One region of the Streptomyces chlorus genome, then DNA from elsewhere that is predicted to be linked to it. Evidence: predicted binding sites of a transcription regulator. Region 1 holds the regulator's gene; each other region holds the start of a gene.

Region 1 (5,551 bases):
GAAATCGATCAGCTCCTCCACCCGCCCCAGGAGCTCCGGTTCCAGGTCCCTGTAGGAGCGCACCGAGCCGAGGATGTGCTGCCACGCCTCGCCGGTGTTCGCCACGTGCCAGCCCAGGGCCCGGCACACCCCCGTCTTCCAGTCCTGGCCGCGTGGGACGTGCGGCCATGCCTCGATGCCCAGGGACGACGGCTTCACCGCCTCCCAGACGTCGATGTAGGGGTGGCCGACGACCAGGGCGTGTTCACTGGTGACCGCCTCGGCGATGCGCGATTCCTTCGAACCCGGCACCAAGTGGTCCACCAGGACCCCCAGCCGTGCGTCCGGGCCCGGACCGAACTCCTCGACGATCGCCGGGAGGTCGTCGACGCCCTCCAGGTACTCCACGACCACGCCCTCGACGCGCAGGTCGTCGCCCCACACCTTCTCGACCAGTTCGGCGTCGTGCCGCCCCTCGACGTAGATGCGCCCGGCACGCGCCACACGAGCGCGTGCGCCCGGGACGGCCACCGAACCGGACGCCGTACGGGTCGGCCGGGACGGGCCGGCGGCCGGCCGCACCAGCGTCACCGCACGCCCCTCCCACAGGAAGCCGCGCGGTTCCAGCGGGAACACCCGGTGCTTGCCGAAGCGGTCCTCCAGGGTCACCGTGCCCGCCTCGCAGCGGATCACCGCGCCGCAGAATCCGCTGCCGGGCTCCTCCACGACCAGACCGGGCTCGGCCGGCACCTCGGGGACGGGACGGGACTTCTTCCACCCAGGGGTCAGGTCAGGAGAGTACGGGCGCATTCTGATGACGATAGGAGAAGCCGGCCCCCGTTCGGCCGAAGATTCAGCCCGACACGCCGAAGCGAGCCGCGAGGGCGTCGCGCTGGGCCCGTACGAACGCCGCGTCCACCGCCGCGCCGTGGCCGGGAACGTACACCGCGTCCTCGCCGCCCAGGGCCAGCAGCCGGTCCAGGGCGCCCGGCCACTGCGACGGCACGGCGTCGGGGCCCGCCTGCGGCTCGCCGGACTCCTCCACCAGGTCGCCGCAGAACACCACCGCCGGGTCGCCGGGCACCAGCACCGCGAGATCGTGCGCCGTGTGCCCCGGCCCCACGTTCGCGAGGAGTGCCTGCCGTCCGCCGCCCAGGTCGAGCGTCCACTCGCCGGCCACCGTGTGCCGGGGACGGACCAGCGCGTCCACCGCCTCCCCGGCCGCCCGCGCGTCCAGACCGTGGCGCTCCGCGTCCGCGCGCAGCTCCTCGCGGCCCCGCGCCAGCACCGTGTCCAGGCCCACCGCGCCGAACACCTCCGCGCCCGCGAACACCGCCGCTCCCAGCACATGGTCGAAGTGGGGGTGGGTGAGCGCGAGATGCGTCACACGCCGCCCGGCGAGCGCCTGCGCCTCGGCCCGCAACCGCGCGCCCTCGCGCAGGGACGAACCGGCGTCCACGAGCAGCACCGCGTCCGCGCCGACCACGAGCCCCACCGTGCAGTCCCACACCGGAAGCCGGCACCGCCCCACTCCCGGCGCCGGCCGTTCCCATCCCGACTCTTCCCAAGCCACCGTCATACCGCGACGCTAACGGTCCACGGCTTTCGTCGCGCGACGGTGCGGGACCGGCCTTGCCCAGGGAGTACCCCCCGGTCGTACACTGGGCGGGGAGTCTGGCACTCGCGTGCGAAGAGTGCCAGGGAAGGTACCGGGCGGACGGTTTGAGGAGGTATGCGTGATGTTCAGTGAACGCAGGCTCCAGGTGCTGCGCGCCATCGTCCAGGACTACGTCGGTACCGAGGAGCCCGTCGGCTCCAAGGCCCTCACCGAGCGGCACAACCTCGGCGTCTCCCCGGCCACCGTGCGCAACGACATGGCGGCCCTGGAGGACGAGGGCTTCATCGCCCAGCCGCACACCAGCGCCGGGCGCATCCCCACGGACAAGGGCTACCGGCTCTTCGTGGACAAGCTCGCCGGCGTCAAGCCGATGACCGCGCCCGAGCGGCGCGCCATCCAGAACTTCCTCGAGGGCTCCGTCGACCTGGACGACGTCGTCGCCCGCACGGTGCGGCTGCTCGCGCAGCTCACCCGGCAGGTCGCCGTCGTGCAGTACCCGTCGCTGACCCGCTCGACCGTGCGGCACGTGGAGTTGCTCCCGATGGCGCCCGCGCGCGCCATGCTGGTGCTGATCACGGACACCGGGCGGGTCGAGCAGCGCATGGTCGACTGCCCGGCGCCGGTCGGCGAGGCGACCCTGGCGGATCTGCGGGCGCGGCTCAACAGCCGTGTCGCGGGCCGCCGTTTCACCGACGTACCATCCCTCGTCGAGGACCTCCCCGAGGGATTCGACCCCGAGGAACGCGGTACGGTCTCGACCGTGCTCTCCACTCTCCTGGAGACACTGGTCGAGGAGAACGAGGAGCGGTTGATGATCGGCGGCACCGCCAATCTGACCCGCTTCGGACATGACTTCCCCTTGGTGATCCGGCCTGTTCTGGAGGCGCTCGAGGAGCAGGTCGTGCTCCTCAAGCTGCTCGGAGAGGCGAAGGATCCGGGCGTGACCGTCCGTATCGGTCATGAGAACGCCCACGAGGGACTCAACTCCACGTCCGTCGTGTCGGTGGGCTACGGTTCGGGCGGCGAGGCTGTTGCCAAGCTCGGCGTGGTCGGACCGACACGCATGGATTACCCGGGAACGATGGGAGCGGTACGCGCAGTGGCACGGTACGTCGGACAGATCCTGGCGGAGTCGTAAGTGGCCACCGACTATTACGCCGTACTCGGCGTACGCCGGGACGCGCCGCAGGAAGAGATCAAGAAGGCCTTCCGGCGACTCGCCCGCGAGCTGCATCCGGACGTCAACCCGGACCCGAAGACGCAGGAGCGGTTCAAGGAGATCAACGCCGCCTACGAGGTGTTGTCGGACCCGCAGAAGAAGCAGGTCTACGACCTCGGCGGCGACCCGCTCCAGCAGGCCGGCGGCGGTGGCGCGGGCGGCTTCGGCGCGGGCGGCTTCGGAAACTTCTCCGACATCATGGACGCGTTCTTCGGCACGGCGTCGCAGCGCGGACCGCGCTCGCGCACCCGCCGCGGCCAGGACGCGATGATCCGCCTCGAAGTCGAGCTGGACGAGGCCGCGTTCGGCACGACCAAGGACATCCAGGTCGACACGGCGGTCGTCTGCACCACCTGCAGCGGTGAGGGCGCCGCCCCCGGCACCACCGCGCAGACCTGTGACATGTGCCGCGGCCGGGGCGAGGTCTCGCAGGTCACGCGGTCCTTCCTGGGCCAGGTCATGACCTCGCGCCCCTGCCCGCAGTGCCAGGGCTTCGGCACCGTCGTCCCGAACCCGTGCCCGGAGTGCGCGGGCGACGGACGGATCCGCTCCCGCCGCACCCTGACGGTGAAGATCCCGGCCGGTGTGGACAACGGCACGCGGATCCAACTGGCCGGCGAGGGCGAGGTCGGCCCCGGCGGCGGTCCCGCCGGCGACCTGTACGTCGAGATCCACGAGCTGCCGCACAGCACCTTCCAGCGGCGCGGTGACGACCTGCACTGCACGGTCACCATCCCGATGACGGCGGCCGCCCTCGGCACGAAAGTGCCGCTGGAGACGCTGGACGGCATGGAGGAGGTCGACATCCGGCCCAGCACCCAGTCCGGCCAGTCGATCCCGCTGCACGGCCGGGGCGTCACGCATCTGCGCGGCGGCGGCCGGGGCGACCTCATCGTGCACGTCGAGGTGCAGACCCCGGGCAAGCTCGACGTCGAACAGGAACGCCTGCTGCGCGAATTCGCCAAGCTCCGCGGCGAGGAGCGCCCACTGGGCCAGTTCCAGCCGGGCCAGCAGGGCCTGTTCTCCCGGCTGAAGGACGCCTTCAACGGGCGCTGAGGCGCTGACCGGGCGTCTACGGGCCTGTGGGCCCCTGACGGTGCTGACGGGTGCTTTCCGCGAGGGCCGGACGAGGTCCTTGCGGGGCGCCCCGGGTGCGCTTCGGCGCAGTGGCCGCGCGGGCCTCGGGAACGGTCTGCGCCAAGGGGCACGGCCGGCACGGTCGGCTCCGGAACCCGTCCGGAGCCGCTCGGGAGCCCCTCGGGAGCCCTTCTAGAGCCCCCTTCGGAACCGCTCCGGACCTGTCTCCGACGGGGTTTCCGTTCGTTTCGGATGCGTCTCCGATCCGTTTCCGGCCCGTCTTCGATCTGGGTCCGATCTGGGTCCGATCCGCGTCCGTTCTGCCTTCGATCCGATTCGGAGATGTCCGAAGGACGTGGCAACATGCCGTCATGTCCTTGGCGCTCACCGACCTCCTCCGGCACCCCGTGGTGCAGGCCCCGATGGCGGGCGGAGTCGCCGTGCCGCAGCTTGCCGCGGCCGTGTCCGAGGCGGGCGGGCTCGGTTTCCTGGCCGCCGGGTACAAGACCGCGGACGGGATGTACCAGGAGATCAAGCAGCTGCGCGGACTGACCGGCCTTGCTTTCGGCGTCAACGTCTTCATGCCGCAGCCCGAGACCCCCGACCCCGCCGCCGTCGGCGTCTACGCCCACCAGCTGGCCGGTGAGGCCCCCTGGTACGCCACCGAGCTCGGCGACCCCGACTGCGGCCGCGACGACGGCTACGACGCCAAACTCGCCGTCCTGCTCGACAACCCGGTGCCGGTGGTGTCGTTCCACTTCGGCGTGCCCTCCCGCGACGTCCTGGACGCCCTGCGCCGCGCCGGCACGTTCACACTGGCCACCGCCACCACCCCCGACGAGGCGCGGGCCGTTCAGGAGGCGGGTGCCGACGCGGTGATCGCGCAGGGCGTCGAGGCCGGTGGCCATCAGGGCACCCACCGGGACGATCCGGAGACGGACGGCTCCGGCATCGGACTGCTGTCCCTGATCAGCCAGGTGCGGGAGGCCGTGGACATCCCGGTCGTCGCGGCCGGCGGCATCATGCACGGCAGCCAGATCGCCGCCGTCCTCGCGGCCGGCGCCTCGGCGGCCCAGCTCGGCACGGCGTTCCTCGCCACCCACGAGTCCGGCGCGCACGTCCTGCACAAGCAGGCGCTGACCAACCCCCTGTACGCCCGCACCGAACTGACCCGCGCCTTCTCCGGACGCCCGGCCCGCGCCCTGGTCAACCGCTTCCTGCGCGAGCACGGCCCGTACGCGCCCGCCGCCTACCCGGACGTCCACCATCTGACCGCCCCGCTGCGCAAGGCCGCGGCCGCCGCCGGGGACCCGCAGGGCATGGCGCTGTGGGCGGGACAGGGCCACCGGATGGCCCGCGAGCTGCCCGCCGGGCAGCTGGTGGAGGTGCTGGCCGCCGAACTCACCGCCACCCGGACCGCGTTGTCGGCGGGAGGTGCCCGATGACCGCCCCGGTCTTCGTCGTGGACGACTTCGGCACGGACGGCTTGGGCCACCACGTGCTCGACGGCCCCGAGGGGCGGCACGCCGTCTCGGTGAAGCGGCTGCGGGCCGGGGAGACCGTCGTCCTCACCGACGGCGCCGGCCGCCGGGCCGAGGGCGAGGTGACCGGCACCGAAGGCAAGGACCGGCTGATCGTGCGCCTCGGCGACGTCGTCG
Region 2 (5,551 bases), on a different contig from region 1:
AGCGCCACAACACCTCGCCCTTGCCGGGCACGGCGGGGATGCGGGGCAGGATCGTGTCCCGGTGCACCACGGTCGCACCCGCCGAGGCGGCCGCCTGGGACGTGCGGTCGGTCGAGCCGGAGTCCACGACCACGATCTCGTCGACCAGCGGGACCCGCAGCATCAGCTCCTGCCGGATCGCCGTGACGATCCCGCCGACCGTGGCCTCCTCGTTGAGCGCGGGCAGCACCACGCTCACCGTCTGTCCCGTGGCGCGTTTCGCGGCCAGGAGGCGGTGCGTCGGGCGGTCGGTCACGGACCAGGAGCGGTCGGCCAGCCAGCGCTCGACTTCTTCCAGCACGGTCGACGGCTCCTCACCTCTGCGGTCCATAACCCCTCTGGTCCATACTCCTGCGGCCCGTACCCCTGCGGCCCGTACCCCTGTGATCCATGCCCCTGTGACCCGTCTCGCGGTTCGGACGTGCTCTCTCCACCGTCCTGGCCTTCGGTTACAGTCTTGAACAACGCGGATGAACCCCGTACATCGGGGGTCACGACCCTCTCCGGTCCTCGTCCGCGCCGTATGACCGCACGACCCACAACCGCACGACACAACTGCATACAGCTCATCCAGAGGGGCAGAGGGAAACGGCCCGATGAAGCCCCGGCAACCCTCCAGCCGGTTCTCGTAGATCACCGTCGATCGACGATCACAGCGCATTGCGGCGTCCGCCGCCCAGCGCGTGGATCGCGTCGCTGATCGTTCTCGCGAGGCTCCCGGCTAGGGAAGGTGCCAAATCCGTCTCACGGCGAGATGCGTCGTGAGGAAGATGAGGAGAAAGGGCCTCGCCTCACATGGCTGTGCAGACTGTTGAAAGCACCACGGAATCCGCCGAGCCCTCGGTCGATCTCGGACCCGCCGTCGCGCTGTCCTGCCGCGAGTGCGGCCACCGCGTACCGCTCGGTCCCGTCTTCGCCTGCCAGGAGTGTTTCGGCCCGCTGGAGATCGCCTACGACTTCTCGGGCTACGACACCGAGGAACTGCGCCGGCGCATCGAAGCGGGCCCCGCGAACATCTGGCGCTACGCGCCCCTGCTGCCCGTCCCCGCCGACGTGGCGACCAAGCCGAACATCAACCCCGGCTGGACCAAGCTCGTCCAGGCCGACAACCTCGCCCGCGAACTCGGCGTCACCGGCGGCCTGTACGTCAAGGACGACTCCGGCAACCCGACGCACTCCTTCAAGGACCGGGTCGTCGCCCAGGCCCTGGAGGCCGCCCGCGCCTTCGGCTTCACCACCCTCTCCTGCTCCTCCACGGGCAACCTCGCCGGTGCCGTCGGCGCCGCCGCCGCCCGCGCCGGCCTGCGCTCCTGCGTGTTCATCCCGCACGACCTGGAGCAGGGCAAGGTCGTCATGGCCGCCGTCTACGGCGGGGAGCTCATCGGCATCGAGGGCAACTACGACGACGTGAACCGCTTCTGCTCCGAGCTGATCGGCGACCCGGCCGGCGAGGGCTGGGGCTTCGTCAACGTCAACCTGCGGCCGTACTACGCCGAGGGCTCCAAGACCCTCGCGTACGAGATCTGCGAGCAGCTCGGCTGGCGGCTGCCCGACCAGATCGTCATCCCCATCGCCTCCGGCTCACAGCTCACGAAGATCGACAAGGGGCTGCGGGAGCTGATCGAGCTCGGCCTCGTCGAGGACAAGCCGTACAAGATCTTCGGTGCCCAGGCGGAGGGCTGCTCACCGGTGTCGACCGCGTACAAGGCGGGCCACGACGTCGTCCGGCCGCAGAAGCCGAAGACCATCGCCAAGTCGCTCGCCATCGGCAACCCCGCCGACGGCCCGTACGTCCTGGACATCGCGCGCCGCACCGGCGGCGCGGTGGAGGACGTGACGGACGAGCAGGTCGTGGAGGCCATCAGGCTGCTCGCCCGGACCGAGGGCATCTTCGCCGAGACCGCGGGCGGCGTGACCGTCGGCGTCACGAAGAAGCTGATCGAGAACGGCGACCTGGACCCGGCCCTGACCACCGTCGTGCTCAACACCGGCGACGGTCTCAAGACGCTGGACGCGGTGGCCGACACCGGTCTGACCGCGACCATCCGTCCCAGCCTGGAGTCGTTCCGAGAGGCCGGCCTCGCCTGACCCCCTCTTCGGAGCCCGGAGGAGGCCGGCGGTCGGCCGGTGGGCTTCCCGTTTCACGGCAGGGCTGCCCCGGGACGCATCCAAGCCGGGGTCCTGCGCAGGCTCCACAGGCCGAAGCCGCCGGCCCGGCGGCCGAAACGTAGAGAATCTTCATCGTTACTGGAGGTCAAGTCGCATGAGCGTGACCGTTCGCATCCCCACCATCCTGCGCACCTACACCGGCGGCAAGGCCGAGGTCGGCGCCGAGGGTGCCACTCTCGGCGACGTCATCGCCGACCTGGAGAAGAACCACACCGGGATCGCCGCCAGGGTCCTCGACGACCAGGGCAAGCTGCGCCGCTTCGTCAACGTCTACGTCAACGACGACGACGTCCGCTTCGAGCAGGGCCTGGACACCGCGACCCCGGACGGTGTGGGTGTGTCGATCATCCCGGCCGTCGCCGGCGGCTGATCATTACCTTCGGTAATCACCCTTACTGAGCGTCCATCGAATTGCCCCCTCCGTGAGAGAAGCGGAGGGGGCAATTCCGTGGGGTTGAACACGATAGAGTCGGGGAACACGGTCCCGATTTCCCCATCGGGAACCATTAATTCCTGCCGCCCGCCCGACTGGATGTAGCCAAAGTCTGGGCCATTTCTGCGGCTTTTGTGGCGTTTGCCCGGTCTGACTTGCCCTGAAATCGGGTGAATTCCCGTCACATTCCGGACCGGCGACGTCGAGATTTCTCGTCCGATTGACCTGTTGCAGAGGGCAGTTGGGCAGATACATTCAGCCGCGGTCGACGCGTTCCGGCGCACGCCCCCAACCGTTTGGGGAGTGAGGTCTGACCCGGATCCGCGAAGTGCGGATCTGTGCAAGGGCCAGTAATAGGGGAGTTAGGCATGGCTCAGGGCACCGTCAAGTGGTTCAACGCGGAGAAGGGGTACGGCTTCATCGCGGTCGACGGTGGTGCGGATGTTTTCGTCCACTACAGCGCGATCCAGATGGACGGCTACCGCACCCTTGAAGAGGGCCAGCGGGTCGAGTTCGAGATCTCGCAGGGCCAGAAAGGCCCGCAGGCCGACATGGTTCGCGTCACCGCCTGAACGCGCTACCAGCAACCACGAGAATTTTCCTGCCGGCGAAGGGCTCGTGTCCCCGGGGTCACCCCGGGGACACGAGCCCTTCGCCTTGCCCCGGGCCCGTCCCGCCGCTCGCCCCCGGGGGCGTGTCCGCCCCGCTGTCCGTCTTGTCCGGGGTGTTCGCGGGTGGCTGAGTGGCCTGCCGATCCTCGAAGGCGCTTGCACTCGCATGGGTCGAGTGCTAATCATTGCGTTAGCACTCTGAAGGTGAGAGTGACAACGTAAGGACCGGGTCGGTGAGGCCCGCGGGCCGGTGGAGCAAGGAACCACCGGGTCTGTGAGCCGTCCGTCGCGGGCGCGGGCGCGGTCCTGGAGTCATCACCCCCAGTCCTGGAGGGACCACTTCACATGGCCAAGATCATCGCGTTCGACGAGGAGGCACGGCGCGGCCTCGAGCGCGGCATGAACCAGCTCGCGGACGCCGTCAAGGTGACGCTCGGCCCCAAGGGCCGCAACGTCGTCCTCGAGAAGAAGTGGGGCGCTCCCACGATCACCAACGATGGTGTGTCCATCGCCAAGGAGATCGAGCTCGAGGACCCGTACGAGAAGATCGGCGCCGAGCTGGTCAAGGAAGTCGCCAAGAAGACGGACGACGTCGCCGGTGACGGTACGACCACCGCGACCGTTCTCGCCCAGGCCCTGGTCAAGGAGGGCCTGCGTAACGTAGCCGCCGGCGCCAACCCGATGGCCCTCAAGCGCGGTATCGAGAAGGCCGTCGAGGCCGTCTCCGGTGCCCTGCTGGAGCAGGCGAAGGACGTCGAGACCAAGGAGCAGATCGCCTCCACGGCCTCCATCTCCGCCGCCGACACCCAGATCGGCGAGCTCATCGCCGAGGCCATGGACAAGGTCGGCAAGGAAGGCGTCATCACCGTCGAGGAGTCCCAGACCTTCGGTCTGGAACTGGAGCTCACCGAGGGTATGCGCTTCGACAAGGGCTACATCTCGGCGTACTTCGCCACCGACATGGAGCGTATGGAGGCGTCGCTCGACGACCCGTACATCCTGATCGCCAACTCCAAGATCGGCAACGTCAAGGACCTGCTGCCGCTCCTGGAGAAGGTCATGCAGTCGGGCAAGCCGCTGCTGATCATCGCCGAGGACGTCGAAGGCGAGGCCCTGTCGACCCTGGTCGTCAACAAGATCCGCGGCACCTTCAAGTCCGTCGCGGTCAAGGCCCCGGGCTTCGGCGACCGCCGCAAGGCCATGCTCGGCGACATCGCCATCCTCACGGGCGGCGAGGTCATCTCCGAGGAGGTCGGCCTCAAGCTGGAGAACGCCACGGTCGACCTCCTGGGCAAGGCCCGCAAGGTCGTCATCACCAAGGACGAGACCACCATCGTCGACGGTGCCGGCTCGGCCGACCAGGTCCAGGGCCGCGTGAACCAGATCCGCGCCGAGATCGAGAACAGCGACTCGGACTACGACCGCGAGAAGCTGCAGGAGCGCCTGGCGAAGCTCGCCGGCGGTGTCGCGGTCATCAAGGCCGGTGCCGCCACCGAGGTCGAGCTCAAGGAGCGCAAGCACCGCATCGAGGACGCCGTTCGCAACGCGAAGGCGGCCGTCGAGGAGGGCATCGTCGCCGGTGGCGGCGTGGCCCTGCTCCAGGCCTCCCAGGTGTTCGAGAAGCTGGAGCTCGAGGGTGACGAGGCGACCGGCGCCAACGCCGTGAAGATCGCGCTCGAGGCCCCGCTGAAGCAGATCGCCGTGAACGCCGGCCTCGAGGGCGGTGTCGTGGTGGAGAAGGTGCGCAACCTGACCCCGGGTCACGGTCTGAACGCCGCGACCGGCGAGTACGTCGACCTGGTCAAGGAAGGCATCATCGACCCGGCCAAGGTGACGCGTTCCGCGCTGCAGAACGCCGCGTCGATCGCCGCGCTGTTCCTGACCACCGAGGCCGTCATCGCCGACAAGCCGGAGAAGGCCGGCGCGGCCGCTCCGGGCGGCATGCCGGGCGGTGACATGGACTTCTGAGCCTGACTCACCTCAGGTTCGGACCCGGTCCGTCGGTACCGAGGGCGGCACTTCCTGCACAGCAGGGGGTGCCGCCCTCGGGCGTCTTCGGACCGGCGGGGTTCAGTCGGCGTAGTCCTTGAGCCTCTCGGTGTCGAGGGTGATGCTCACCGGGGGCGGAAGCTCGACGGTCGCCCCCCAGGGTTGAAGTGCTCTCCCGGCTTCAGCCGGGAGAGCACTTCAATTTTCCGTTGATGTATTCGAGCCGCACGGTTTCGGGCGCGGCCTCGGCCAGCTCCTCGAACTCGTCGACGTCGAGCGGCCCGTGCCGGATGCGCAGCCGTCCGCCGAG
Region 3 (5,551 bases), on a different contig from region 1:
GGCGGCCGCGTGCCCGGTGCCGAACCACAGCACCGCCTCCTTCACGTCCCCGCCGTCCGAGATCCACTCGGCCTCCGCGTCACCGGGAACGGCCTCGTGCGGGATGCCCGGCGCGACCTTCAGGGCGGCGGCGCGGGGCGCCCTGCGGGCCGCCTCGATCGCCCAGGACAGCGGGGGCGAGTAGGCCTCGGGGTCGAAGATGCGGCCGCGGCCGCCGCGCCGGGCCGGGTCGACGAAGACGGCGTCGTACCCGGCGGTGTCCACCTCCGTCACGTCTGCCTCCCGCACCTCGATCAGATCCGCGAGCCCCAGCGTGTCGGCGTTGGCCCGGGCCGCCGCCGCGGTGAGCGGGTCCCGGTCCACCGCAAGCACCCGGATTCCGGTGCGGGCCAGCGCGATCGCGTCCCCGCCGATCCCGCAGCACAGGTCGGCCACCGAGGTCACCCCCAGCTCCTTCAGCCGCCCCGCCCGGTATGCCGCCACGCTCGCCCGGGTCGACTGCTCGACCCCGTTCGGCGTGAAGAACATCCGCCCGGCGTCCTCGGCCCCGAACTTCGCCACCGCCCGCTGCCGCAGCCGCGCCTGGCCGAGCGCCGCCGAGACCAGTTCCGCCGGATGCTCACGGCGCAGCCGGGTCGCGACGGCGAGTTCATGCGCCGGATCGGTGTCGCGCACTTCGTCGAGGAGGGCGCGGCCCTCGGGGGTGAGGAGCGGGGCGAGGGATGGGGCAGGAAGGGGGGCGCGGTCGTTCACCGGCCCATTGTGGGTCAGGTACGGGCCCGTTGTGGGCCAGTCGGTGGACGGTGTGCCGCCGACCGCGGTGTCGGGCCGGGTCCGGGGCGGGGGACTGAGAGGATCCGACGCCATGCGAGTAGTAGGACAAAATGACAAAAGGTGGTCACTGGTGGGAGTGCGGGCCGGTGTCGCCGTACTCGCCCTCGCGACCCTCGCCCCTCTCGTCGCGGGCTGTGAAAAGGGCCCCGACGCCGCCCCGCCCGCGGGCGGGCAGCAGCCCCTCCATGCGCCCTCGGCCCGCGCGCTCGACCCCTACGCCACCGAACTGCGCGCCGCGCGGGTGGCCACCGCGAAGCGCTGGGGGCTCAAGCGGGTACCCCGGACCGCTCCGCCGGCGCCCGAGAAGAAGCCGAGGATCACCACCCGTGAGGGCTTCGAGGTCGACGGGCACCGGGAACTGGGCCTTCCCCCGGTCTTCACCACCGTCCCCACCGAGGAGAAGGTCGTCTTCCTCACCATCGACGACGGTGCCGAGAAGGACCCCGCGTTCCTGCGCATGATGAGCGAGCTGAAGATCCCGTACACCGTGTTCCTCAGCGACTACGTCATCAAGGAGGACTACGGCTACTTCGAGAAGATGCGGGACCGGGGCGTCGGCCTGAACAACCACACCCTGAACCACCCGTACCTGCCCGGCCTGTCCTACGCCCGCCAGAAGCGTGAGATCTGCGGCATGCAGGACGTCATCGAGCAGCGGTACGGCGACCGCCCCGTCCTCTTCCGTCCGCCGTTCGGCAACTACAACAAGGACACCCTGCGCGCGGCCAAGTCCTGCGGCATCGAGTACGCCCCGCTGTGGAACGAGGAGGTCTTCGTCGACCGCTGGGACTACCGCGAGGGGGACCGGGACCTGCACCCCGGCGACATCGTCCTCTCCCACTTCCGGGGCCGTGACGAATGGGAGGGCACCATGCCCGACATGATCCGCCGCTTCCTGGACAAGGTCACGGCCGAGGGATACGCGGTGGGGCGCCTGGAGGACTACCTGTGATCCGGCGGGGGGTCGCGGCGGTTCTCCTGGCCGCGGGTCTCGTCCTGCCCGCGGCACTCGCGGGCTGCGGCCCGGCCGGCGGGCAGCCGGTCGCGGGCCCGACAGTCCCAGGGCCAGTCCCAGGGCCAGTCCCAGTCCCAGTCCCAGGGTCAGGGGCAGGGCCAGGGATAGGGGCAGGGACAGTCCCAGGGCCAGGGATAGGGGCAGGGGCAGGGGCAGGGGCAGGGGCAGGGGCAGGAGAAGAGGCGGGGACGGGTGCGGGTGCGGGGAAAGGCGCCGGGGACACGGGCGACGGAGCGGGCCAGTCGCCCGGCCGCCTCCCGCCCGTCGTCGACCACGTCCCGACCCGGGACAAGGTCGTCTTCCTGACCTACGACGACGGCGCCGAACGCGACCCCCGCTTCATCGACCTCGTCCGCGGGCGTCGCCTCCCCGTCAGCATGTTCCTCACGGACAGCGTGGTGGGGCCCGGTTACGGCCACTTCGCCCGGCTGCGCTCGGTCGGCGCGAGCCTGCAGAACCACACCCTCGACCACCCCGCCCTGCGCGGCCTGCCCTACGCCGGTCAGCGCGCCGAGATCTGCGGCCAGCAGCGCAAGCTCACGTCCCGCTTCGGTATCCGCCCCCACCTGTTCCGCCCGCCCTACGGCACGTACGACACCACCACCCTCCGGGCCGCCGCCGACTGCGGCATCAAGGCGGTCGTGCTCTGGCGGGTCACCCTGGAAGGCGACGGCACCCTCACGTACATCCGCGGCGCCCACCGCCTGGCCCCCGGCGACATCATCTCCGTCCCCGCGGGCGAGGGCCCGCCGCTGACCCTGACGCAACGGACGACACGTTTGCTGCGCGAACTGGAGGAGCGGGGGTTGAGGGTCGGGAGGCTGGAGGACTACGTCCGGTGAATGGGTCCGTCCGGGGGGCACCCCCTGCTCGTAGAGCCCGGGGGAGATCGAGGACGAGGCCGTTCAGGCCGAAACGGAGGTCCGGGGGCGGCAGCTCTCAGGCGACGGCCACTCGAATACAGGCCGAATTCTCGGACTGACGTACCCAGGAACCCCGGCGACGCCACGCAGTGAATTGGCACTCCGCTTGACCGAGTGCTAATCGCGGTCATAGTCTCAGTTCTGGCACTCCCCCCTGGAGAGTGCCAACACAGCGACGGGCAGGTCCGGCACCCGCGACGACGGATCCACCTGGTCGCCACCTCAGACAGTTAACCCCGTGAGATCTCCGAAGGGGGAGGTCGGATCGTGACGACCGCCAGCTCCAAGGTTGCCATCAAGCCGCTCGAGGACCGCATTGTGGTCCAGCCGCTCGACGCCGAGCAGACCACGGCTTCGGGCCTGGTCATTCCGGACACGGCCAAGGAGAAGCCCCAGGAGGGCGTTGTCCTGGCCATCGGCCCCGGCCGTATCGAGGACGGCAAGCGCGTCGAACTCGACGTGTCGGTCGGCGACGTCGTGCTCTACAGCAAGTACGGCGGCACCGAGGTGAAGTACAACGGCGAGGAGTACCTCGTCCTCTCGGCCCGCGACGTTCTCGCGATCATCGAGAAGTAAGTCACCTCGTAGCAGATTTGCTCCGAACTGCGCCCCTGGTCCCGACACGCTTACTGAGCCGGGGGCCCGGGGCGCAGTGTTTTTTCACCCCAGAATTCCGAGAGGGCTCCCGCTGCCATGGCGAAGATCCTGAAGTTCGACGAGGACGCCCGTCGCGCCCTTGAGCGCGGCGTCAACAAGCTTGCCGACACGGTGAAGGTGACGATCGGCCCCAAGGGCCGCAACGTCGTCATCGACAAGAAGTTCGGCGCCCCCACCATCACCAATGACGGTGTCACGATCGCCCGCGAGGTCGAGGTCGAGGACCCGTTCGAGAACCTCGGTGCCCAGCTGGTCAAGGAGGTGGCGACCAAGACCAACGACATCGCGGGTGACGGTACGACCACCGCGACCGTGCTGGCCCAGGCCCTGGTCCGCGAGGGCCTGCGCAACGTCGCGGCCGGCGCCTCCCCGGCCGCCCTCAAGAAGGGCATCGACGCCGCGGTCGCCGCGGTCTCCGAGGACCTGCTCGCCTCGGCCCGCCCGATCGACGACAAGGCCGACATCGCCGCCGTCGCCGGGCTGTCCGCCCAGGACCAGCAGGTCGGCGAGCTCATCGCCGAGGCGATGGACAAGGTCGGCAAGGACGGTGTCATCACCGTCGAGGAGTCCAACACCTTCGGTCTGGAGCTGGACTTCACCGAGGGCATGGCCTTCGACAAGGGCTACCTGTCGCCGTACTTCGTGACGGACCAGGAGCGCATGGAAGCCGTCCTGGACGACCCGTACATCCTCATCACGCAGGGCAAGATCGGCTCCATCGCCGAGCTGCTGCCGCTGCTGGAGAAGGTCATCCAGGCCAACTCCTCCAAGCCGCTGCTGATCATCGCCGAGGACGTCGAGGGCGAGGCCCTGTCGACCCTGGTCGTCAACAAGATCCGCGGCACGTTCAACGCCGTCGCGGTCAAGGCCCCCGGCTTCGGTGACCGCCGCAAGGCGATGCTGCAGGACATGGCCGTCCTCACCGGCGCCACGGTCGTCTCCGAGGAGGTCGGCCTCAAGCTCGACCAGGTCGGCCTGGACGTGCTGGGCTCCGCCCGCCGCGTCACCATCACCAAGGACGACACCACGATCGTCGACGGCGGTGGCAAGAAGGAGGACGTGACCGGTCGCGTCGGCCAGATCAAGGCCGAGATCGAGTCCACGGACTCCGACTGGGACCGCGAGAAGCTCCAGGAGCGCCTCGCGAAGCTGGCCGGCGGCGTGTGCGTCATCAAGGTCGGCGCCGCCACCGAGGTGGAGCTGAAGGAGAAGAAGCACCGTCTGGAGGACGCCATCTCCGCGACCCGCGCCGCGGTCGAGGAGGGCATCGTCTCCGGTGGTGGCTCCGCGCTCGTCCACGCCGTCAAGGTCCTCGAGGGCAACCTCGGCAAGACCGGCGACGAGGCCACCGGTGTCGCGGTCGTCCGCCGCGCCGCCGTCGAGCCGCTGCGCTGGATCGCCGAGAACGCCGGCCTCGAGGGCTACGTCATCGTCTCCAAGGTCGCCGAGCTCGAGAAGGGCAGCGGCTTCAACGCCGCCACCGACGAGTACGGCGACCTGATCAAGGCCGGCGTCATCGACCCGGTCAAGGTCACCCGCTCCGCCCTGGAGAACGCCGCCTCCATCGCCTCCCTCCTCCTCACGACCGAGACCCTGGTCGTCGAGAAGAAGGAAGAGGAGGAGCCGGCTGCCGGTGGGCACGGCCACTCCCACTGAGTGACGCGCTCGTAGAAGGCCCCCGCTCCGGTCCCGGAGCGGGGGCCTTCCCCGTGCCGTCAGCCGTCAGCCGTCAGCCCTCAGCCGTGAGCCAAGCTGTCAGCCGTCCTGGCGCAGCAGGAACCGGACCGGTTCCGCCAGGGCCGCCCGTGCCCCTTCGGCGTCGCCCAGCCGAGCGGCGAGGGTGGCCTCCGCGAGCCGCGGGGGCAGGCAGCGCCGACGGTTCCAGGGCGAGCCGCCGCCACGACTGCATCTCCCGGCGTACCGCCAGGATGGTCGGGTCGCCACTGGTGTTGACCGTCGACACGACGGTGGCCCGGGCCCGGGACGCCGCCGCGGGCCGCGGCGGGCCGCGGCTGCCTCCGTCCTGGTGGATGCGGATCACGGACTCGGTGCCCTCCACCGTGGTGGAGATGTAGGAGACGCCCGAGCGCCGCCCGGTGACGACCGCGTCCCGGAACCGTGC

The links. The regulator HrcA, encoded in region 1, represses chaperone genes, less so after heat shock. The targets are predictions, from matches to a motif close to TTNGCACTCNGNNNNNCNGAGTGCNAA.
Region 2: a site for HrcA is predicted at 3,408-3,434, ahead of groL (chaperonin GroEL). Genes of this name have one in related genera too.
Region 3: a site for HrcA is predicted at 2,867-2,893, ahead of groES (co-chaperone GroES). Genes of this name have one in related genera too.

The regions. Positions count from the first base shown of each region.
Region 1 covers NZ_JBHSOA010000138.1:87,499-93,049, forward strand. Annotated here, with positions in the region: gene ACFPZI_RS35695 (DUF3097 domain-containing protein) at 1-789, opposite strand, end outside; gene ACFPZI_RS35700 (MBL fold metallo-hydrolase) at 833-1,558, opposite strand; gene hrcA (heat-inducible transcriptional repressor HrcA) at 1,719-2,735, shown strand; gene dnaJ (molecular chaperone DnaJ) at 2,736-3,872, shown strand; gene ACFPZI_RS35715 (nitronate monooxygenase) at 4,265-5,338, shown strand; gene ACFPZI_RS35720 (16S rRNA (uracil(1498)-N(3))-methyltransferase) at 5,335-5,551, shown strand, end outside.
Region 2 covers NZ_JBHSOA010000014.1:225,726-231,276, reverse strand. Annotated here, with positions in the region: gene ACFPZI_RS08920 (glucosyl-3-phosphoglycerate synthase) at 1-340, opposite strand, end outside; SAM riboswitch class I at 603-816, shown strand; gene thrC (threonine synthase) at 835-2,127, shown strand; gene ACFPZI_RS08910 (MoaD/ThiS family protein) at 2,303-2,578, shown strand; gene ACFPZI_RS08905 (cold-shock protein) at 3,010-3,213, shown strand; gene groL (chaperonin GroEL) at 3,598-5,220, shown strand; partial or broken gene ACFPZI_RS08895 (Uma2 family endonuclease) at 5,429-5,551, opposite strand, start outside.
Region 3 covers NZ_JBHSOA010000009.1:333,897-339,447, forward strand. Annotated here, with positions in the region: gene ACFPZI_RS05965 (THUMP-like domain-containing protein) at 1-753, opposite strand, end outside; gene ACFPZI_RS05970 (polysaccharide deacetylase family protein) at 866-1,786, shown strand; gene ACFPZI_RS05975 (polysaccharide deacetylase family protein) at 1,984-2,691, shown strand; gene groES (co-chaperone GroES) at 3,040-3,348, shown strand; gene groL (chaperonin GroEL) at 3,466-5,085, shown strand; gene ACFPZI_RS05990 (AAA family ATPase) at 5,159-5,551, opposite strand, start outside.